DNA from 3 places in the Shewanella sp. SM32 genome. Region 1 is predicted to be linked to each of the others. Evidence: predicted binding sites of a transcription regulator. Region 1 holds the regulator's gene; each other region holds the start of a gene.
What was found. The regulator LexA, encoded in region 1, represses DNA repair genes until DNA is damaged. The targets are predictions, from matches to a motif close to TACTGTATNNNNATACAGTA.
Positions count from the first base shown of each region.

Region 2: the regulator LexA is predicted to act here: its motif matches at 5,212-5,231, upstream of dinB (DNA polymerase IV).
Region 3: the regulator LexA is predicted to act here: its motif matches at 3,191-3,210, upstream of recN (DNA repair protein RecN).

Region 1 covers NZ_JAKKRO010000030.1:21,903-29,721, reverse strand. Annotated here, with positions in the region: gene ctaD (cytochrome c oxidase subunit I) at 1-1,296, opposite strand, end outside; gene coxB (cytochrome c oxidase subunit II) at 1,306-2,841, opposite strand; gene L5M10_RS13395 (cell division inhibitor SulA) at 3,245-3,757, opposite strand; gene lexA (transcriptional repressor LexA) at 3,754-4,374, opposite strand; gene plsB (glycerol-3-phosphate 1-O-acyltransferase PlsB) at 4,535-6,958, shown strand; gene mtr (tryptophan permease) at 6,958-7,819, shown strand, end outside.
Region 2 covers NZ_JAKKRO010000015.1:62,087-69,905, reverse strand. Annotated here, with positions in the region: gene L5M10_RS08465 (NADH:ubiquinone reductase (Na(+)-transporting) subunit D) at 1-547, shown strand, start outside; gene nqrE (NADH:ubiquinone reductase (Na(+)-transporting) subunit E) at 553-1,161, shown strand; gene nqrF (NADH:ubiquinone reductase (Na(+)-transporting) subunit F) at 1,208-2,464, shown strand; gene L5M10_RS08450 (FAD:protein FMN transferase) at 2,563-3,609, shown strand; gene nqrM ((Na+)-NQR maturation NqrM) at 3,625-3,849, shown strand; gene bfr (bacterioferritin) at 4,102-4,575, shown strand; gene bfr (bacterioferritin) at 4,585-5,052, shown strand; gene dinB (DNA polymerase IV) at 5,255-6,331, shown strand; gene L5M10_RS08425 (LysR family transcriptional regulator) at 6,360-7,259, opposite strand; gene L5M10_RS08420 (DMT family transporter) at 7,352-7,819, shown strand, end outside.
Region 3 covers NZ_JAKKRO010000019.1:7,207-15,025, reverse strand. Annotated here, with positions in the region: gene thiL (thiamine-phosphate kinase) at 1-839, shown strand, start outside; gene L5M10_RS09920 (phosphatidylglycerophosphatase A) at 855-1,349, shown strand; gene recN (DNA repair protein RecN) at 1,502-3,160, opposite strand; gene L5M10_RS09910 (AEC family transporter) at 3,289-4,251, opposite strand; gene lldR (LysR family transcriptional regulator LldR) at 4,543-5,442, shown strand; gene L5M10_RS09900 (DUF3319 domain-containing protein) at 5,479-5,712, opposite strand; gene L5M10_RS09895 (YjaG family protein) at 5,856-6,455, opposite strand; gene barA (two-component sensor histidine kinase BarA) at 6,430-7,819, opposite strand, start outside.

The DNA of each region.
Region 1 (7,819 bases):
CCAGAAATGCCATTGTCCCAGTCGTTCGTTGTACATGTGTCCCGTCCACTTAGGTAGCCAGTAATAGGCCGCTGCCATGATGGAGAAAATCGCACCAGTCACGAGCACATAATGGAAATGTGCCACAACAAAATAAGTATCGTGGTACTGGAAGTCGGCGGGTGTAATGGCGAGCATTAATCCCGAAAAACCGCCAATAGTGAAGAGTATGATAAAGGCTACAGCAAACAGCATGGGCGCTTCGAAACTGAGTGAGCCGCGCCACATAGTGGCAACCCAGTTAAACACTTTCACCCCAGTTGGCACTGCAATCAACATAGTGCAATACATGAAAAACAGCTCGGCAAACACTGGCATACCTGTGGTGAACATATGGTGCGCCCACACGAGGAACGACAGAATTGCAATACTAGCCGTAGCATAAACCATGGATGCATAGCCAAATAAGGGTTTACGACTGAAGGCTGGGACTATGGCAGAGATGATGCCAAAGGACGGCAAGATCATGATGTAAACTTCAGGGTGGCCGAAGAACCAGAAAATATGCTGGAACATCACAGGATCGCCGCCGCCCGCCGCATCGAAGAAACTCGTGCCGAAAAACTTATCGGTCAGCACCATAGTCACTGCGCCCGCGAGTACGGGCATAACTGCGATCAGTAGGAATGCCGTGATAAGCCAAGTCCAGACAAACAATGGTAACTTCATCCATGTCATGCCTGGCGCGCGTAAATTCACTATGGTCACAATCACGTTGATCGCGCCCATGATCGAACTTATCCCCATGATGTGAATAGAAAATACAAAGAGCGCCGTGCTATCTGGGCTATAAGTTGTTGATAGTGGTGCGTAGAAGGTCCAACCAAAGTTAGGTCCGCCACCTTCCATAAACAGCGAACTGAGAAGAATAGTAAAGGCGAAGGGGAGTATCCAAAAACTCCAGTTATTCATCCGTGGCAGCGCCATATCTGGCGCCCCTATCATCATCGGGATCAGCCAGTTAGCTAGCCCTGTAAAGGCCGGCATTACCGCGCCGAATACCATGATCAACCCATGAACAGTTGTCATTTGGTTGAAAAAGTTGGGCTCGACCAATTGTAATCCAGGTTGAAAGAGTTCAGCGCGGATCACCATGGCCATAGCGCCACCGGTTAAGAACATAATGAAGCTGAACCATAAATACAAAGTACCTATGTCTTTATGGTTGGTGGTTAGCAGCCAGCGCATGATGCCCTTTGGCGCACCATGATGATGGTCATCATGGGCTGCGGTTTGATCTTGAGTCGTAGTGCTCATCATTATCCCCTACTGTCCATGACTTGCGATATCAGCAGGTTGCACTGTATCGCCGGTATTGTTACCCCAAGCATTGCGTTCATAGGTAATGACTGCTGCAAGTTGCTGTGGGCTAAGCTGTTTGCCAAATGCCTGCATAGCCGTGCCCGTTTTGCCGTGCATCACAATATCGATGTGATTGGCGACTGGTCCAATGGCGATAGCACTACCCACTAGCGCGGGGAAGGCGGGTGGTATTCCTGCACCTGTCACTTGATGGCAGGCAGCACAGAAGGTCGCGTAGACAGTTTCACCTTCGGCCATGAGGGCGTCATGGCTGAGTGTGGGGAGGCTTGCGGGATCGACTGCAGCTGAGACGTCTTTTGCAGGAGCGGGTGTCGGGGTTGTACTGCTTGGTACCGCGGCGGATGTTTGTGCAGAATTGCCGTTCATGTACTCGTTGACGTCTTTGGCTTGCACTGCATCTCCAGTATTATTGCCCCAAGCATTACGCTCGTAGGTAGTCACTGCCGCGATTTCTTGTGCAGTCAATTGTTTACTAAACGCTTGCATGGCTGTACCCGTTTTACCGTTGAGCACAATTTCAAGGTGGCCGCTGAGCGGTCCCGTTGCAATCGGGCTACCTTTAAGGGGCGGAAATACGCCTTGCAATCCTTCGCCATTGGGCTGGTGGCAGGCTGCGCAGTGCCCGAGGTAAACTTGTTCGCCTAGAGTCATCAACTCTTCTTTACTTAGGGTTTGTGATAAAGCGGCTTGAGCGGCTTCAGCCGCAGCACCTGCGGCTTGTTTTTGCTCTGTGACCCAAGCCTCAAACTCGGCTTCGGGTAAGGCTTGTACTACGATAGGCATAAAACCATGGTCTTTACCGCAGAGTTCGGCGCATTGACCACGATAAATGCCGGGTTTGTCGATGCGAGTCCAGGCCTCATTGATAAATCCAGGGTTGGCATCTTTCTTAATGGCAAAGGCGGGTACCCACCAAGAATGGATGACATCCTCTGAAGTCATCAGAAAGCGGATTTTGCGGTTTATCGGTAGAACGAGCGGTTTATCGACTTCCAATAGATAGTTTTCACCCTTGGTTTCGGTGCCTTCGATTTGTGCTCTGGGTGTTGTCAGTATGCTATAAAAATCAATATCTTGATCGAAATAGCTGTAATGCCATTTCCATTGGGACCCCGTCACTTTTACGGTGAGATCGGCGTTACTGGGATCTTCCATTGCGATTAAAGTTTTTGTCGCTGGAATCGCCATTAAGATCAAAATGATAAATGGCAGAATCGTCCAAGCGATTTCAACTTTAGTGCTTTCGTGAAAGTGGGACGCGACAGCGCCTTTGGATTTTCTGTGGTTGATCATGGCGTAAATCATGACGCCAAAGACCACTAGGCCTATTGCGCAGCAGATATACAAGATGGTCATGTGCAAGTGATAAACCTTGCCACTGATCTCGGTCACGCCAGGGGTCATGTTGAACCGCATGTCTGCGGCGGTCAACGGTGGTGCGAAAAGCACCACGAGTAAACAATACAACAATTGCTTCACAAGACTTCTCCTCTGCCAATTGCGAATAGCAACTACAAAGAAGAGCAACACAGTAAGTCTCAACTCTATGCAAACTCTTCAGTTCCCAAAAAAGCTTTTTTGACTTCAACGTGCGTTGGCGGCTGTTACTTTTAATCAAGTATTGTTACTGCTGGTAATTAGCCACGCTGGCACATACTGCTGAAATAAATCTGTTCTCTATTTTTAGTGGCGCTTCGAGTTCGATAAATACTCGATTCATTGACCACGGAAGGTGATATATCATCACCGACTTAACCAACCATACTTGCTGTTTAAATATTGATCAAGATCACTTATTTATCTAATTATCTGAAAAATTGCCAAAAAAAAGCCTCACATTCATAGGTGAGGCGGCTTTCAAGGTAAAAAATTAAATGAATATTTAGTGTACAGCGCTAAAAAAAGATTGCTGACCGAAGAGATTGCCTTGCTCAATGCGTACGTCGGCATGTAAGTGACTGTTTACGTCTTCAAGCACTATGCCCATAGCTCGGGCACTTTTAGCCACGATTTGTAGGCGTCGATTATCCCGCGCATCTAATGATTGAGTCCAAGTAATGACTGCACTGGACGTACCACTTGTCAGGGCTTTTTCCATCGCCCACAGGGTTTCGACTTCATCTTTAGCATGTACCAGCAAAACTCTATCCATACGCACACCTGCGCTGGCAAGCATTTGCTTGTAGCCAATACTTGGTGGGTTGATGAGCACTAACCAACGGCCCTGTTGGCTTAACTGAGCGAGTTGTGCACTCAGATGAATTAATTCTTGGCGACCTTGAGTCTTAGTTGGCATACAGGCGATAGGCGCATGGTGCCAGTCATAGTCGGCATCACGGACTTCATCGAGCCACAAGCCCGGATGGCGGGGGGCATTGCCAAGTAGTTTATTCATAGCCAATCTCCATTACGGATCACACCGACGGCGAGTCCTTCAATTGTTAAACTTTGGAAGCCTAAATCCACTTTAATCGGGGAGTAATCTTCATTTTCGGCATGTAGATAGACCACATTACCTTTTTTTTCGAAACGTTTAACAGTGACATCGTCATCGACTCTAGCGACAACCACTTGACCATTTCTAGCTTGTTCTACTTTATGAACTGCCAGCAAATCACCTTCGAGAATGCCGATATTCTTCATGCTGTCACCCTTTACTCGCAGTAAAAAATCGGCGGCGGGATGGAACATGCTTGGGTCGACTTGGTAGTACTGTTCAACATGTTCTTGGGCGAGGATAGGTTCACCTGCGGCCACTTGGCCGATGAGCGGTAAACCTGTTTCAGTCAAATCTTCGATTTCCGCAGGCAGACGAATGCCTCGAGATGTGCCTGGCATGATCTCAATGCAGCCCTTTTTTGCCAACGCTTTAAGGTGTTCTTCAGCCGCATTGGCGCTCTTAAAACCTAAACGGGTTGCGATTTCTGCCCGAGTGGGTGGCATGCCAGTATCGGCAATATTTCGTTTAATTAGCTCTAAAATTTCAGCTTGGCGTGGCGTCAAAGGTCTCATGGTGTTTCCTGTTTTTCTATACAGTTACTGTTAGTATATACAGTATTATTTGCAGCGCAAGTATTAACCACTTTTTAGCTATGTTGGAGAGAATTAGCGAATATTGCCCATAGTCTGGTATTCTATCGGGCTAGTAAACGCACTTAATTGCATAAGAATAATGCCTAAACACGACTCTCTTTGGTTGAAATCATTACGTTGGATCCAAAAACACTTAGTGCACACTATTGTGGTGCCTCAGGATCCCTTTGCCGATCTGAATCTGGATGCTTCCAGACCCCTTGTTTATGTGATGAAAACTGAATCCCTTAGTGACATAGCTGCTTTGAGCGAAATAACGGCTAAGTTAGGTTTACCAAGCCCTTATGAGCCTCTAGTGGCTAATGGTGTGACTGCGCCTCGGGTTGTCTGTCTTCAAGGACGTAAGCCACTGTTTGGCGAACGTGCTGGTAATGAGCCTTTCCTCGAATGCTTTATGCGTTTGTTAGCCGTGCATAAGGAACGTCCTGAATTGGATATTCAACTGGTGCCCGTGAGCTTGTATTGGGGTCGCACGCCAGGGAAAGAAGACGACACTATGAAGGCGGCCGTATTTGAGCGGGAAAACCCGACTTGGTTGCGCAAGTGCTTGATGATTCTGTTCTTAGGTCGACATAACTTCGTGCAGTTTTCGAATGCCGTATCCCTGCGTTACATGGCTGACGAACATGGCACCGACATGGGGATTGCCCATAAGTTAGCACGGGTTGCGCGCGTGCATTTCCGTCGTCAACGTAAGGTAATGACAGGGCCTGTGCTGCCAAACCGCCAAGCACTGTTTCATTCGTTACTCAAATCTGAGTCGCTGCGCAAAGCGATTCAAGAAGAAGCCGCCAGTAAAAAGATTTCTGAGACCCAAGCGCGCGAGACGGCTATTGAGTATCTCGATGAAATCGCTGCCGATTACTCAGACAGTTTAGTGCGTATTGCCGAGCGTTTTTTAACTTGGCTGTGGAACAAGCTTTACAGCGGGATCAACATTAAAGGCGCCGAGCAAGTTCGGCAGTTACACCACGATGGCCACGAGATTGTTTATGTGCCTTGCCATCGCAGCCACATGGATTACCTGCTGTTATCGTATATTTTGTATTATCAAGGCATGGTTCCGCCGCACATTGCTGCCGGCATTAACCTCAATTTCTGGCCCGCGGGACCTATGTTCCGTCGCGGTGGTGCCTTCTTTATCCGCCGTAGTTTTAATGGCAATAAGCTGTACACCGCAGTATTTCGTGAGTATTTAGATCAGCTGTTTGCTAAAGGTTATTCGGTGGAATACTTCTCCGAAGGTGGCCGTTCACGTACTGGCCGTCTGTTGGCGCCGAAAACTGGCATGATCGCCATGACGATGAACAGTGTGCTGCGCGGTATCGAGCGTCCAGTCACGCTAGTGCCTGTGTATTTAGGCTATGACCATGTGATGGAAGTGGCGACGTATCATAAAGAGTTAAGTGGTAAGAAAAAGAAAAAAGAATCTGTGTGGCAGGTGTTTGGTGCGATTCGCAAACTTGGTAATTTCGGCCAAGGTTATGTGAACTTTGGCGAGCCGATTACTCTGCAAAACTTCTTAAATGAGCGCGCGCCAAACTGGCGTACTGAGTTGGCCGATGATCCTGAGCAAAAACCAAGCTGGTTAACGCCAGCGGTAAACGTGCTGGCGAATCGAGTGATGACGAATATTAACGATGCGGCGGCGGCGAGTTCGGTGACCTTGACGAGTTTAGTGTTGTTGGCCACAGATCAAAATGCCTTAGAGCGCAGTCTGCTGGAACGTCAGCTTGATCTGTATCTGACTCTACTCAAAAAAGTGCCTTACACTACTTATACTTCGGTTGCCGAAGGTGATGGTAAGCATTTAGTGCAGCAAGGTTTAGAGCTGAACAAGTTTGTTGTTTGCGCCGATCCTTTAGGTGAAATTGTGTCTATCGAGACGAGTCAGGCAGTGTCTATGACTTACTATCGTAACAATATCATCCACTTATTTATTGTACCGTCATTAATTGCGAGTTGTTTAACGCATAATGAGCAGATCCCGCGTCAGCAAGTTGTGTCAATCGTTGCCGATTTTTATCCACTGCTGAAAGCCGAACTCTTCATGGGCATTAAGGATGTACCTGCCTATGTCAATCAAGTGCTGGATTTCTTCATTGAACAAGGGTTAGTGGTTGAGACTGATACCTTAACTGTCGTGCCTGAACACACTAGCCAACTATTATTGTTAGCCAGTTCAGTGAGCGAAACTCTGCAACGCTATGCCATTATCTTCAATCTGTTAGCGAACAGACCTAAGATGGAGCGCTCAGAACTTGAGTCTGAGAGTCATCTACTTGCCCAGCGTTTAGGCGCTTTGCATGGCATTACTGCGCCAGAGTTCTACGATAAGAAACTTTACGGCACCTTGAGCGTTAAGCTCAAAGAATTGGGATATCTAGCGGATAACCAAGATAAGTCCAATATCAATCGCATACGAGATCAAGCCAATAGCTTATTACGTCCGTCAGTGAAACAAACGATAGTGGCGAGTGTCACCGCGGAGCATACAGTTTAATGGCAAATCATATGAATGCGGCTAAGCATAAGCCCGCAGGTAAGTCCTTGCTCGGCGGCGCCATGATTATTGCTGGCACGACCGTAGGTGCTGGGATGTTTTCTCTGCCCGTGGTCGGTGCAGGTATGTGGTTTGGCTATTCGATTTTAATGTTATTGGGCATTTGGTTTTGCATGTTGATGTCGGGCTTATTGCTACTCGAAACCAATTTGCATTTCGAACCGGGTGCTAGCTTCGATACTTTAAGCAAGCAAACCTTAGGGCAGTTTTGGCGGATAGTGAACGGCGTTTCCATCGCGTTCGTGCTGTATATTTTGACCTATGCCTATATCAGCGGCGGTGGCTCGATTGTGAATCACAGCTTGCAGGGCATGGGAATTGAGTTACCGCAAAGTGTGGCAGGGCTAGTGTTTGCCATAGTATTGGCGAGCATAGTGTTGATCAGCACTAAGGCCGTGGATCGCATTACCACGATTATGCTCGGCGGTATGATCATTACCTTCTTCCTCGCGATCGGCAATTTATTGATCGAAATTGATGTGACTAAGTTGCTCGAACCCGATGGTAATAACAGCTTTTCACCTTATCTGTGGGCGGCGCTGCCCTTTGGTCTCGCCAGTTTTGGTTACCATGGTAACGTTCCCAGCTTAGTGAAGTATTACGGCAAAGATTCCTCCACCATTATCAAGGCGATTTTCGTCGGCACCTTTATCGCACTGGTGATTTATGCCTGTTGGTTAGCGGCAACTATGGGCAATATTCCCCGCAGCCAGTTTATCGACATTATTGCCCAAGGCGGCAATATGGGTGTGTTGGTGGGCGCTTTGTCTGAGGTGATGGCGAGTAGCTGGTTAAACAGTA
Region 2 (7,819 bases), on a different contig from region 1:
TAGTGCATTAGCGGTAACGAGCAAGCTCGAAACTGCACTGGTAATGGCGTTGGCGTTAACTGCGGTAACTGCGTTTTCGAACCTGTTTATCTCAATGATCCGTAATCATATTCCAAGCAGTGTGCGTATTATCGTACAGATGACCATTATTGCCTCTTTGGTAATCGTGGTTGACCAATTGCTGCAGGCTTATGCTTATCAGATCTCTAAGCAGCTGTCGGTATTCGTCGGTCTGATTATTACGAACTGTATCGTAATGGGTCGTGCCGAAGCTTACGCGATGAAAACACCGCCAATGATGAGCTTTATGGATGGTATCGGTAACGGTTTAGGTTACGGTGCGATTCTGTTAGCTGTTGGCTTCGTACGTGAATTGTTTGGTAACGGTTCTCTGTTCGGTGTTGAAATCCTGCACAAGATCTCTGATGGCGGCTGGTACCAACCAAACGGTCTGCTACTACTGCCTCCGAGTGCGTTCTTCCTGATCGGTGTTTTGATTTGGATTATTCGTACCTATAAGCCAGAGCAAGTTGAAGCAAAAGGGTAAGTGCGATGGAACATTATATTAGCCTGTTAATTCGCTCTGTTTTCATTGAAAACATGGCACTGGCCTTCTTCCTAGGTATGTGTACTTTCTTGGCTGTGTCTAAGAAAGTCACTACCGCCATGGGCCTAGGGATTGCGGTAGTTGTAGTGTTAACTATCTCTGTCCCAGCAAACCAAGTTATCTATCAAGGGCTGCTAGCTCCTGGTGCACTTGCTTGGGCTGGCGCACCTGAAGCTGACTTAAGCTTCTTGAAATTCATTACCTTTATCGGTGTGATTGCGGCTTTGGTTCAAATTCTGGAAATGGCACTGGACAAGTACTTTCCACCTTTGTACAACGCATTAGGTATTTTCTTACCTTTGATCACAGTGAACTGCGCGATTTTCGGTGCGGTATCATTCATGGTTGAGCGTGACTACAAGCTGGGCGAGAGTGTGGTGTTTGGTTTCGGCTCAGGAGTGGGTTGGGCATTAGCTATCGTATTGATGGCCGGTATCCGTGAGAAGCTGAAGTATGCCGACGTGCCTAACGGCCTACGTGGTTTAGGGATTACCTTTATCACCGCTGGTTTGATGGCCTTAGGTTTCATGTCGTTTTCAGGTGTGTCTCTGTAAGAGACACATAACGGCTTCTTGAATTGGACCTTCTAAGGATAAGTTAATGGATATTCTTGGTATTTTTAAATCTACTCCGCTCGAGGTTTACCTCGGTGTGAGTATGTTTACTGCTATCGTCCTCATCTTGGTATTAGTGATTTTATTCGCTAAGTCTAAGTTAGTGGCTAGTGGTGACATCACGATCGGCATTAATGACGATCCTGAAAAAGCGATTACAACCGGTGCGGGCGGTAAGTTGTTAGGCGTTTTGGCTAACAGCGGTATCTTCGTATCGAGTGCGTGTGGTGGCGGTGGCTCATGTGGCCAATGTCGCGTGGTGATTAAGTCTGGCGGCGGCGATATTCTGCCAACGGAACTTGACCACATCAGCAAAGGTGATGCCCGTAAAGGTTGTCGTCTTTCTTGTCAGGTTAACGTTAAGAACGATATGGAAATCGAGCTTGACGAAGAAATCTTCGGTATCAAGAAATGGGAATGTGAAGTTATCTCTAACGATAACAAAGCCACTTTCATTAAAGAACTGAAGCTGCAAATTCCTGATGGCGAGTCTGTACCATTCCGTGCTGGCGGTTATATTCAAATCGAAGCACCTGCTCATCATATTAAATATGCAGATTTTGATGTACCTGCACAATACCGTGGCGACTGGGAACACTTCGGTTTCTTCAATCTTGAATCTAAGGTTGATGAAGAAACTATCCGTGCATACTCAATGGCTAACTACCCAGAAGAGTTCGGTATTATTATGCTGAACGTGCGTATTGCTACGCCTCCACCACGTAACTTGACTCTGCCTTGCGGTAAGATGTCATCTTACATTTGGAGCTTAAAAGCTGGCGATAAAGTGACAATTTCTGGCCCATTCGGTGAATTCTTCGCGAAAGATACCGATGCAGAAATGGTGTTTATCGGCGGTGGTGCGGGTATGGCGCCAATGCGTTCACATATCTTCGACCAACTGAAGCGTCTTCAGTCTAAACGTAAGATGAGCTTCTGGTACGGTGCACGTTCTAAGCGTGAAATGTTCTACGTAGAAGATTTCGACGGCCTAGCGGCTGAGAATGATAACTTCGTATGGCATGTGGCACTTTCAGATCCTCAACCAGAGGATAACTGGGATGGTTACACAGGTTTTATTCATAACGTATTGTATGAAAACTATCTGAAAAACCATGATGCTCCAGAAGATTGTGAGTTCTACATGTGTGGACCTCCAATGATGAACGCTGCCGTCATTGGTATGTTGAAAAATCTTGGTGTCGAAGACGAAAACATCCTGTTGGATGACTTCGGCGGCTAATGTTCATTAGTCCTAGATAGAAAAGTTGCAGATGTTGAGGTTAACCTTTCATCTGCAACTTTTGCATTTAAGGGCCCAAATAAGAGTAGTAGGTCACTATGTTTCAGACCTTAAAGATCAATACCTCAGCGTTAAAGTATTCATTTAACTGGCTAGTCCTCGTGGGACTGGCCTTTTTTGTTTCAGCCTGTTCAAAGCAAAACGAAGTCATTTCGTTGGCCGGCAGCACTATGGGCACGACTTATCACATTAAAGTCGTCCCGAATGAGCAGATGCCGACGGCGCAGTTACTTCAAGCGGAGATTGATTTAGCCCTTGAGCTAGTCAATGACCAGATGTCGACCTATCGGCCTAATTCAGAATTATCCCGTTTCAACCAATTGCCATTGGAGCAAAGTGTTGAAGTCTCACCGGATACCATAAAAGTGGTGCAAGAGGGAATACGTTTATATCAAGTGACGGATAAGGCACTTGATATTACCTTAGGTCCTTTAGTTAATCTGTGGGGTTTTGGACCTGATAAGCGTCCAACGAAAGTTCCGACACAGGCTGATATTGATGCGGCTAAAGCCAAAACAGGGATTAGTGAACTTTCCATTGAAGGCAACCGTCTAAGTAAGCACAACACCTATTTATATGTAGATTTATCATCAATCGCGAAGGGATTTGGGGTTGATAAGATCGCTTCCATTCTTGATAAATACCACGCGACAGGGTATTTAGTTGAAATCGGTGGCGAACTGAGTATCAAAGGTGCCAAAGGTGATGGAAGCTCTTGGCGTGTTGCTATAGAGCAACCGACCAATGATGGCTCTGAAGCCGTACAGCAGGTTATTGCACCTGGTACTATGGCGATGGCGACCTCTGGCGACTATCGTAATTATTATGAAGAAGACGGCCAACGTTTTACGCATATAATCGATCCGCGTACTGGTTTGCCGATAAATCATAAGTTAGCATCCGTGACTGTATTGCATCAAAATTGTATGACGGCCGACGGTTTTGCGACGGCCATGATGGTTTTGGGCACAGAAGCATCATTGGAGCTTGCCAAGAAGGAACACTTGGCGATAATGCTAATCGAAAAGCAAGGCGACGGATTTAAGGTCTATTACAGCGACGCCTTCAAGCCTTTCCTTATTTAGTTTTTGGAGTAAACCATGACCTCTTTTATCGCGGCATTTGTGATCTTGTTAGTCTTCTTTTTGCTCATGTCGATTGGTTATCTCATCAAGCGCAAAGCCGTTGAAGGAAGTTGTGGCGGTTTAGGTGTTCTAGGGATTGAAAAAGCGTGTGATTGTGATGACCCTTGTGACAAACGTAAACGTCGTATGGCCGCTGAAGAAGCACGTCGTGAGAAGTTAACGAAAGACCGCATTATCTAAATAGTCTTGATTCGATCATAGCCTCCGATTTAGGGAGCTATTTTTTGCCTCGTATTTTCTTACACGGGTTAATCATTTGAGATTTATCCTTGGGATTAGAGTGGGATAGCAAGTTAATCTAAGCAGGAATGAGAATGCTTTTCATCATTAAGTGAGTGAAATATAAAGATAATTTGAGTTGGTCGATAAATTGTACTAGGCTAGAAGCTTGATTTAGATCAATCTTTTCACGCTTACCAAGGATAGTAACTTATGAAAGGTCATCCTAAAGTGGTTGGGCAACTGAATCGGGTGCTTACCTGTGAGTTGACCGCCATCAATCAATATTTCCTCCATGCCCGCATGTTTAAACATTGGGGCTTAGAGAAGTTAAACCACGTCGAATACAAAAAATCCATCCAAGATATGAAGCATGCCGATAAGCTCATCGAGCGAGTGCTGTTTTTGGAAGGTCTGCCTAATCTGCAACAACTCGAAAAACTTCGCATTGGTGAACATAGCCAAGAGATGCTCGATTGCGATCTGGCCATGGTGCAAGAGCAGCTTACATTGCTGCGTGATGCGATCAGCTTGTGTGAAGCTGAACAGGACTATGTGAGCCGCGATCTGCTGGAAGATATTCTCGAAGACGAAGAAGAGCACTTAGATTGGCTTGAGTCGCAGCAAGAGCTCATTACGCTAACCGGTATTCAAAATTATCTACAATCGCAAATTAGCGACCAATAGGAGCAAAATATGAAAGGCGATAAAGACGTCCTCGATGCGTTAAATCGACTCCTAACGGGAGAACTCTCGGCAATGGATCAGTATTTTGTCCATGCCCATATGTACGAAGATTGGGGCCTGAAAGAACTCTATGAGCGTATCGCCCATGAGTCAGATGATGAGAAAGCCCATGCAGCCAAATTAGTGCAGCGCATTTTATTCCTCGAAGGTACACCCAATGTTGCCGCCCGTGAGGCATTGAACATAGGTAAAGATGTAGAAGAAATGCTACGTAATGATCTCGCCTATGAATACAAGGTCGCGGACGATTTGCGCAAAGTGATTGCACTGTGTGAGCAGAAGCAAGATTACCAGACCCGCGAAATCCTTGAAGTATTACTCGACGATACAGAGTCTGACCATATGTATTGGCTCGAAAAACAACTTGGGCTTATTGACCGTGTTGGATTGCAAAACTACCTGCAAACTAAGATGTGAGCCTTAGATTGTTAGGTTGAGTAAATACCTAGGTCACTGAGTGTAATGGCCTAGGAAACTCAGTTATTAAGCATGTCTGTTGTTCCTCACACTTGTCTTGTTCTCTTTTCCAGCGCTAGGCCACATCTTATTGGCCCAAATCTATCAGGAATACTTGATTACTGTTTTTATATACAGTATTTTGGCGTTGGAGGAATTCAACGTGCGAAAAATTATTCATATCGATATGGACTGCTATTTTGCTGCAGTGGAAATGCGCGACTTTCCTGAGTACCGTGGCAAGCCTTTAGCTGTGGGTGGCAGTAGCGACCGTCGCGGTGTTATTAGTACTTGCAGTTACGAGGCACGTAAATTCGGTGTACGTTCAGCAATGGCGACGGCTTATGCCTTTAAGTTGTGCCCTGAGCTGATTTTAGTACCAGGCCGGATGCAGGTTTACAAAGAAGTGTCGCTACAAATTCGTGAAATATTTTCCAGATATACCCAATTAATTGAGCCGCTTTCCTTAGATGAAGCTTATTTGGATGTGAGTGAGTGCCAACAATATAAGGGCTCTGCGACCTTGATTGCCCAAGCGATTCGTCGCGATATCTTAGCCGAAACGGGTTTAACCGCATCGGCGGGTATCGCACCAGTAAAATTTTTAGCTAAGGTCGCCTCGGATCTGAACAAGCCAAACGGCCAATATGTCATTACGCCAGAGACGCTTTCTGAGTTTGTTAAGACCTTATCGCTGCGTAAAATTCCCGGTGTTGGTAAAGTCACCGCAGAAAAGCTCTCTTCGCTCGGGCTCAATACCTGTGGTGATGTGCAAGCTTATTCTAAACCTGAGCTCTTAGCGCGATTCGGTAAGTTTGGTGGCGTGTTGATTGAGCGTTCCCAAGGCATAGATGAACGGGGTATTTCTGCCGACAGAGAGCGCAAATCAGTGGGTGTTGAAACCACGTTAGCAAAGGATATTTATAGCTTAGAGCAGTGCCAGCAGGTGATGCCGAGTTTGATCCAAGAACTGTCGTTGCGTTTAAGTCGCAGTGCTAAGGAACGCAAAATACATAAACAGGTGGTCAAACTTAAGTTTAACGATTTCAAGCAGACTACAATTGAGCACCGCAGCGATGAAGTCTCGATTGTAATGTTCTATGAGCTACTCGCACAGGCTATGGAAAGGCAAGAAGGCCGTGGCATTCGTCTATTGGGGATTTCAGTTGGCCTTACTGATTCTACTCTTGTCGTCGCCACAAGCTTAAACGGCCAGACTCAGCTGGATTTAGCTCTCTAGTGGGTGGAGCACAATAGCCTATATTGGCTCAATAAGCCTCGGGTGGATTTGCCAGCATAAAATCAATTAACAGTCTGACCCGTAAGGGCAGGTTGTCCCGATCGCGATACATCAAGTAGGCGGTGCGCGGAATACCTTGCCACTCGGGCAGTATTTGAATGAGTTTGCCACTTCGTATCTGTTCACTCGCCATGCTGATGGGTATGAGTCCAATCCCAAGCCCCGCCACCACGGCCTGACAGGCAATCGCCATATCATCGACGGCTAGTTTGATATTCCCCATTGGTTCAAACTCGACATTTTGCCCTGTGCTATTGTGCTGTAAACGCCACGTTTTTGTGGGCTTGGCGATGATAACCGGATGCTGATCCAGCTCTTCAATGGATTGCAGCGCATGCCACTGCGTTGCCGATGTGCTGGTGCAAAGTACAAAGCTAATCGTGGTAAGTGGCCTTGCAATCCAATCGGGATCTTTAGGTTCGCCCACTCGAAAGGCGATATCGATGGCGTTTTCACTGACATCGATATTCATGTTCGACAGACTTAAATCGATATCAATATTGGGATAATGCCGTTGGAAGGCGTTGAGTGATTCACCTAGCCAGCGATAGGTTGTATTGATGGGCGCCGAGATCCGCAATTTGCCAACCGCTTGATGTTTATCCGCATGCAACTCACCAGATACCTGGTTTAACTCGATAAATAGCGGGCCGCAGCGTTCGAGATACCGCTGACCTGTGGCGGTAAGGTTGACTCTATGGGCGTCTCTGTGCAGTAAACGCAGACCTAAGGATTGTTCTAACAGATTGATTCGACGGCTTAAGGTTGAAGGTGGAATGCCTAAGTGCTGCGCCGCGAGCTTAAAACTCCCTTGCTGTGCCACCACCCAAAATAAGCGCATATCGTCTAAGGAATAATTAAGTTTCATATTTGGAATTTAAGCTCTCAATCTTGTTGGTTTTAATAATATATGAAACTTATAAACTAAGCTCAATCCCAATTACCTCCCTAGAGGCCGATATGAAATCCCATACACCTTACATGACATTCGTTTGTCTACTGATTTGCGTTTTTAGCTGGGGCAGTGTGTTTCCGATTGCTAAGCGAGTGCTGGAGGAGATGTCAGGAGAGTCCCTCGTCTTCTGGCGTTTTACCATTGCGGCTGTGACTCTAGCGTTATATATCGTTTTTACTCGTCAGGCTTGGCCCAAATTGAGTTTGGTGCAATATATTGTCATAGCGTTAGTGGGTGTGATTGGTGTGGGCGGCTTAAATCTGGCGTTATTTAATGGCCTGCAGCATACCTCTGCTGCCAATGGTGCCTTGATTATGGCGCTCAGCCCGCTGGTGACTTCAATCGTCAATGCGCTATTACAGCGTGAATGGCTCAGCAGACAACAAGTGTTTAGCTTAGTGGGTGGATTGGCGGGCGTACTGCTAGTGATCACCAACGGTAGTGTGCAGCAGTTGCTCAACTTTAGTTTTAAC
Region 3 (7,819 bases), on a different contig from region 1:
TCGCTATCTCCTGTGATACCTTAGTTGAAAATGTCCATTTCTTCCCCGATATGCCTCCCGCTGCCTTAGGTTACAAAGCTTTAGCGGTAAATTTATCTGATCTGGCTGCCATGGGCGCTGAACCCGCGTGGATGACGCTTGCCTTAACACTACCCGAAGTCGATGAGACTTGGCTAAGTGGTTTTAGTGAAGGTTTATTTGAAGCGGCCGATTACTATGGCATCGCCTTAATTGGCGGCGATACGACTCGTGGTCCACGGGCTATTAATATCACAGTGCACGGCCAAGTCCCACAGGGTAAGGCACTCACGCGTCATGGTGCTAAAGCGGGTGATTGGATTTATGTCACGGGCACGCTCGGAGATTCGGCCTTAGGTCTGGATATCATTCGCGGCGCGCAACAGGCCAGAGCCGAGCATAAAGAATTCCTGATTAATCGCCATTATCGTCCAACACCAAGAGTCTTAGCGGGTCAAGCTTTGCGTTCGCTTGCCTCCAGTGCAATCGATCTTTCCGACGGGTTTATCTCGGATATCGGTCATGTGCTTAAGGCTTCGGCAGTTGGTGCTGTGGTGGATGTTAATTGCATCCCGCTTTCACGCGCGATGCAAGATACCGTCAGCGAGGAGCATGCCTTAGGTTATGCGCTTACGGGGGGCGAAGATTATGAACTGCTGTTCACCGTTCCTGAAGCGCAAAAAGGTGCGCTTGAGACAGCGTTGAGCCATGCAGGAGCAAAGTTTGTTCGCGTTGGACAAATTTGTGCAGGTAGTAAGCTCAAGTTGCAACTTGATGGTGAGCCGTTTACGCCGCCGTATCACGGTTTCGAGCACTTTTAAGCGAAGAGCATGTTAATGAAATGGTTGTCAAAGGATCAGGTGCTAACGCGCCTGTCATTAAAAAATCCTGTCCACTTTTTGGCACTCGGTTTCGGTAGCGGGCTCGCCGCTAAAGCGCCTGGCACCTTCGGTACTTTGGCCGCAGTTCCCCTCTATTTATTGATGGCGCCATTACCGCTCACTTGGTATATCGGCTTAACCTTATTGAGCGCATTTGCGGGATTTTATATCTGCGGTAAAGCCGCTCAAGATATGGGTGTTCACGATCACGGTGCGATTGTGTGGGATGAAGTGGTTGGGCTACTGATCACTATGATAGCGGCACCAGCAGGTTGGGGTTGGTTGTTAGTCGGCTTTGGTCTATTTCGCTTTTTCGACATCATCAAGCCTTGGCCTATTCGATGGCTCGATGCCAAAGTTCATGGTGGCTTTGGCATTATGATTGACGATGTCTTAGCGGGCGTGTTTTCGTTTATTTGTCTGCAAGGGCTAGTCTGGTGTGTTAGCTAACATTATCGCTAACCTAACATGATAGTTAACCTGACATGTTAGTTAGCATGACCAACAACTAATTCTTAGCTTTGATATAGCCCCTTAGCTTGTGATATAGAGTGTGTAGATTCAAGCGGTTAGCGATCTCATTCGTTATCTGATTCATACTACTATTGCAGCAGTTCCCTTGCGTTCGCGAGGGTATTGCTGGTGATAGTATCGCCACCTAACAGTCTTGCAAGCTCTTGGATACGCTGCTCACGATCGAGCGATTTCATTGTGGTCTCAGTACTGCCTGCCTTATTAAATTTATCGACAAACATGTGTTGATGACCATTGCCCGCAACTTGCGGCAAGTGAGTCACGCACAGTACTTGGGTCGATTCCCCTAAGCTGCGTAACATGCGGCCCACCACTGCTGCGGTGGGGCCGGAAATCCCGACATCCACCTCATCGAAAATTAATGTCGGTGTGGCAACTTTCTTCGCGGTAATCACTTGGATCCCTAGCCCTATCCGTGAGAGCTCACCGCCAGACGCGACTTTCGAAATCGGTTGCAAAGGTTGGCCAGGGTTAGTGGTTACCATAAATTCGATATTGTCACTGCCATTGGCTGACATTTGCTCGGGGTGGAAATTGACTTCGATCGTAAATTTACCCTTAGGCATATTCAGTTCGTGGATTGACTGAGTCACCAGTTTGTCGAGTTCTTTAGCATAGCGGGCACGGCTTTGGCTGAGCTTTTGCGCATTGCTAAGATAAGCGGCTCTACTTGCCTCGACTTGAAGCTGAATTTCTTCAAGTTTACTTTCATCACTGTCTAAGGTGCTTAGCTCAGCCTTTAATGCTAAATGATGCTCGGCCAGTTTATTCGGGCTAACATGATGCTTACGCGCCAGTTGCATGGCTTTTGATAGCCGTTCTTCTAAATAGGCAAAGTGGGTTGGATCGAGTTCAAGCTTACTCAAATAGTGCTGTAATTCGCCGGCACTTTCTTGCACTTGGATTAAGGCATCATTGAGCATTGTGTTGATATTGCTTAATGCAGGATCGTAGCTTTGCAGATCTTCGGCGAGGGAAACGACTCGATTGAGCAACGACTCTATGTTGTTCTCTTCGCCTTCAGTGAGTATATCTAAGCTCGCTTGACAGGTGTCAATCAACTCAGTGCCATTGGCTAAGCGTTTGTGCTCTTGCTCAATTTCATCGAACTCATCAACTTTAAGATCAAACTCATCGAGTTCTTCTACTTGATATTGCACTAATTGCTTACGGGCAATACGTTCATGCTGTGAGGCTTCGAGTTGTTTTAGGTCAGCCTCAATTTGCTTGCAGCGTTGAAAGCTGGCGGCAACCGTATCGATAAGTAATCTGTGGTTGGCATAACTGTCGAGCAGGGTGAGTTGATGTTCACTTTTTAACATCGCATGGTGCGCATGTTGGCCGTGAATACCGATGAGCAACTGACCCAGTAATTTGAGTTGCGTCAGCGGCACTGGATTCCCATTGATGTAGGCGCGTGAACGGCCATCGCTACCAATGGTCCGACGTAGTATGCATTCATCATCGAGTTCAAGATCGTTATCTTCTAACCAACGTTTCGCCAATGGAATATCATCCAAGGAAAAGCGGGCGCTGACCTCGGTTTTATTGGCTCCGGGACGAACACTGCTGGCATCGGCGCGATTGCCTAGGCATAGGCCTAGCGCATCGATGGCAATCGATTTACCCGCACCAGTTTCACCTGTGATGCTGGTCATACCGGGGCGAAAATCCAGTTCTAAAAAACGGACGATAGCGAAGTTATTAATGCTGAGTTGGCAAAGCATAGTGAATTCCTGTCGAAAAACATACCAAACCACTGTATTGATAAACAGTATATACTGATTTTATATACAGTAAAGTGGCTTGGGTAAATAATCGGCATTATCGGTAGTAAATATTTTTAATTAACTGATTATGCATAGGTTCTTACTAAGCTTTCTAAGATAGGTAAACTGAAGAAAGTGACTAAGGTGCCAAATAGAATGCCTTGAGCACTGGTTGAAGCCTGAGTGTTATAACGCTGGGCAAGTAAGTACACGCTAGCCGCGGTGGGCAGTGCGCTCAAGATCACGCCCATGATCAGGTAGTCACCACTTACTCCAAAACGGTTAAGCATAAAGTAGACGAGTGCAGGTTGGATAGCCAGCTTGAAGAGGTTGATAAGGCTCAGTTCGATAAAATTCTTGGGGCTAAATACGCTGCTATCTTTCTGGTAGCGCATCGCTTTGGCGAGTACCATGCCGATAGCAAATAGGGCGCAGGGGCTTGAGGTATTGCCTATTTGCTGGATCATTAGCGCCAGCCCTGACGGCAGTTTTATCTCTAGCGCCGAAATGCCGACGCCAATTAAGCTACCAATAACGATAGGGTTTTTACCGACCGCCATCGCCATTATGACTAAGGCGTGGTGTTGTCTTTGGGTGTTAGTGGCCAGTTCCATCGAGACTAAGGCGACGGCAAACATCAGCACGGATAATAAGCTGGCAATCGCGGCGGCGACTAAGGCACTTTGTTGCTGCGGAAAGAGGATGATGAGCAGTGGAATACCAATAAATGCCGTATTACCAAAGGTGGCATTGAGGGCTCGAATAGCGGCAACCGCATGCTGTTTAGGGTTAGCGATCAGCGATAGCCCAAGGCAGACAAGATAAGTGATTACCATAGCTGTGCTGTAGCCCGCAATAAATCCCCATTGCAAAATCTCGTCAATCGGCTGCTGGGCGAGGGCGATAAGCATGATTGCAGGGAACGCAATATAGTAGACATATTGGTTTAGCACTTGATCCGTATCGACGGGCAAGAGTTTTAGTTTTTGCACTAGTGTACCGAGCAACATGATCCCGAAGACGGCAAACAGAGGGGTTAAAATGGTCATTTCCCTCACTCATCCTTACGATTAAATTTGAATAAACTCGCCCACCGTCGTCATTTTACTGTCGCTATGATTCTTGGTGGACAGAGTTACAGCACTTGCTTCTTTTTATGTCACTTTAGAGCCAGATTTAGCGCCAGCGCAGTAAAACTCGCCACAAAATAACATACCATTTCAATCTAAGGCTATTGCGCTATGGTCGTATAAGTGAATAATTCAATGATTTAAAACACAATCACTTAGTGAATTTAGCGTTTTAACGTCAATACCCAATATGTGAAATTAGGATATGCAATGAGTGATGATTTAGGCGCTGAACTACAACTTGTCTATCTTTTTGTGCATTTAGTCAATGCGGGCAGTTTTTCGCAGGCGGCGAAGGAGCTCGATATGCCCATCGCCACTGTGAGCCGCAAGTTAGCGAAGTTGGAAGAGAAGCTCGATAAACAGCTCTTTATGCGCAGCACCCGCAAGTTACGATTGACAGAGGAAGGGCTGGCGCTCTTTCAACGCTACCAGAGTGTGGTTGCTCAATTTGATGAACTAAGTGGTTTAGGCAGTGATAAACCCGAGGGAACCTTACGCATCGCCGCGCCGATTTCGATTATTTCCATTGTGTTTATTCAGGCATTGAATGAGTTTGGCCGTTTGTATCCAGATATCCGTTTGCACATTTCCCAGAGCAATGAGTTAGTCGATTTGATCGACAAAGGCATAGATGTGGCGATTGTTGGCGGTGCTCAGCCTGATTCTTCTTGGGTGTCGAGTACCTTAGGCGAGCTCGACTATTGCCTGTTTGCCACACCAGAATATTTGGCTCAGGCACCTAAACTTGAGCATCCCGATGATCTTGAAGCCCATCAACTGATAAAAGTCTGGCCGCTGTTTAATTGGCATTTAAAGCATCCAAGCGGCGAGTCTTTTTATTTTAATGGCCCGACTAAGCTCACCCTCACGGATTTACACGGAGCGATTCAGGCGACCTTAGGCCATGGCGGGATCTTGTATGGTCCTGAACTATTTGTAAAACAGCAGATTAAAGAGGGAAAACTCAAAGTATTACTGCCTGAATGGATTGGCGAACAGAGGCGAATTTCGATTTTATATCATCAGCGCAGCCAGCAGCCGCTAAAGGTAAGAGTCTTTATTGAGTTTATGCAGTCAAAGGCGCCAGAGTTATTCTCTATGCGTTGATTTAACCGAGTTATTCTTTAATAAGGGAACTGATTTTTAGCGTCTTTTAGGTTTTACGGTGTTTTTGCTCATGGTGTTTTGCGTTTGTTTTGCGTCTTGCAGGCTGGAGCGTGTCGCGGGCAGTATGCCGAGTTCTAAGAAGTATCCCACTAAACGCCGTAGTTCAAATAAAGAACCGATACGCTGTTGATCTTTGATGGTCAGTTTCCAACTGTCGGTGCGTCCTTCGCTATTGGTTAAGATAAATCCTTGATAAACAATCTTTCTCATTGGAATAACTCAATCTTTATTGATGCTATTTATAGCAACTGGATATCTTTGACGGGATTCGTTGGTGAGGGTGTAAAACGATGATCCCTTTCTTATTCTGCATGGATAATAGGTGCTTGAGTAACCCCAAGCACCCCTATCAATTAAGCGACGCTGATACCGATATTTGATACGCCAGCTTCGATAATGTCTTTGCGTAAACCTTTGACCAGTTCTGCAGTGATCTTCGGATTTTCTTCAATAATTTCCAGCAGAGAATTTTGTAATTCTTTCTCTTCTTCCATGACTTCATGGGCGAAAACGAAATCATCTAATGCTTCATCCACCAAATCGACATCGCTGATCGCTTCGATGTAGTTAGCCACTGTGCTGGATGACAATTTGCTGATATTGACTATGTCTTCTTCAATTTTGCCTTGAATCGCACCCAGTAAGGTCGATATGGCGACCACTGCATCCATAGCAGGGTAGACGCCATAGGCTTCAAAATCAGCAGGATCTGGGGTGTTATCTTCCAAGCGTTGCAGATGCACATCGACATTGAATTTGAGCTTGGAGTCGTACTGGGATTGCCACAATAGTTCTAATGCGGTACTCAACACAGTAGGATCGCCAAACTCACAAACTTCGGAAAACAGTTGATAGTTGGGCAACATACGTTGGCAAAGTGCAGTGGCAAAGAGTTGTTTTTGTGGCAGTGTTAACGCCTTGAGACGTTTAAAGAAGCCCGTTTTTTTGGTCATCTGTTATTTCCGCTGATAGCTGTGATATCACTTGATTTGCCGCAGATTCTACCTTAGTTAACTCATCAAGTAACTCTAGTATTTCGGGTTCGAGATCTTCAACCGATGTTTCACGTTTTAGTGCTGATTCAATTTCTTGGCATAACCTTTGTGTGGTGGGCACGCCGCAGTAGCAGCTCGCACCATGCAGCTTATGGATAGTACTGAGCATGACAGGGTGATCGTTTTGACTTAGCGCCGTTTGAATCGTCGCCACGGTTTGCGGCAATGAGTCGAGCAACATTCTGAGCATATCTAAGGCGAGATCGGCCTTGTGATTGGCTTGGGTTAAGCATAAATCCCAGTTCAGCGTATGCAGGTCAAAATGGGTGAACTTAGGTCGAGTGATCCAGCGATGAATAATGTCTTTGAGCGCCGCTTCATCAATAGGTTTCGGTAAATATCCGTCCATACCACTGCCTAAAATCAGTTCGCGTTCTTCGGCAATGGCATGGGCTGTCACGGCAATTATCGGCGTGTTGCGGTTCATCGAGCCTTGGCGAATTTGCTTCGTGGCACTAATGCCATCTGTGCCAGGCATTTGGATATCCATAAAGATCAAGTCGAAGGTGCGAGTCTTCGCCTGTTTAACTGCCTCATCACCACTGTTGACGGCAACCACAGTCGTCACTAATTCGCTGAGTAAAGTATCAATCAGTTTTAAGTTGGCAAAGTTATCATCTACCGCGAGCACGGTTAAAGATTGGCGCGCAACCGGCGTTGATATTGTCGCAGGGGCTATGATGTCGTACTCCATCGGTGGATAGAGTAAGTTGCGCGCAAGCTGATGCTCACTGACTGGCAGAGACAACACCACATCGGCATTCGGGCGAATAAATTGGGTTAAGGCATCCTGTTCTTGGCAATCGTATAGCACTATAAGGCAATCTGTTTTGGTCTTCGCTAAGTTTAGTGTACTTACCAGTTGTGCTGAATCGCTAAACCCATGGCAACTCAAGAGAACATAGTCGTATGGCGCTTCGGCCGTGGTGAGCGTAGTCAACAAGCTTGGAATATGCTGATGATGGGTGACTTTTGTATCCCATTGATTCAATTGGCGGCTTAATACTGCGTGGGTGAGTACCCGCGGTTCGTAAAACAGTATGGTTTTGTCTTTGAGTTTTTCGAGCGGCAGTGAGTCACCGATTTGGAATTGACCTAAGCCGAGCGGCAAACTGAACCAGAAGTTTGAGCCTTTTTCTGGGGATGAAGTAAAGCCGATTTGGCCACCCATTTGATTCACTAAACGTTTAGTGATCACTAAACCTAAGCCGGTGCCACCAAAGCGGCGCGAAATCGACGAGTCTGCTTGGCCAAAGGCTTGA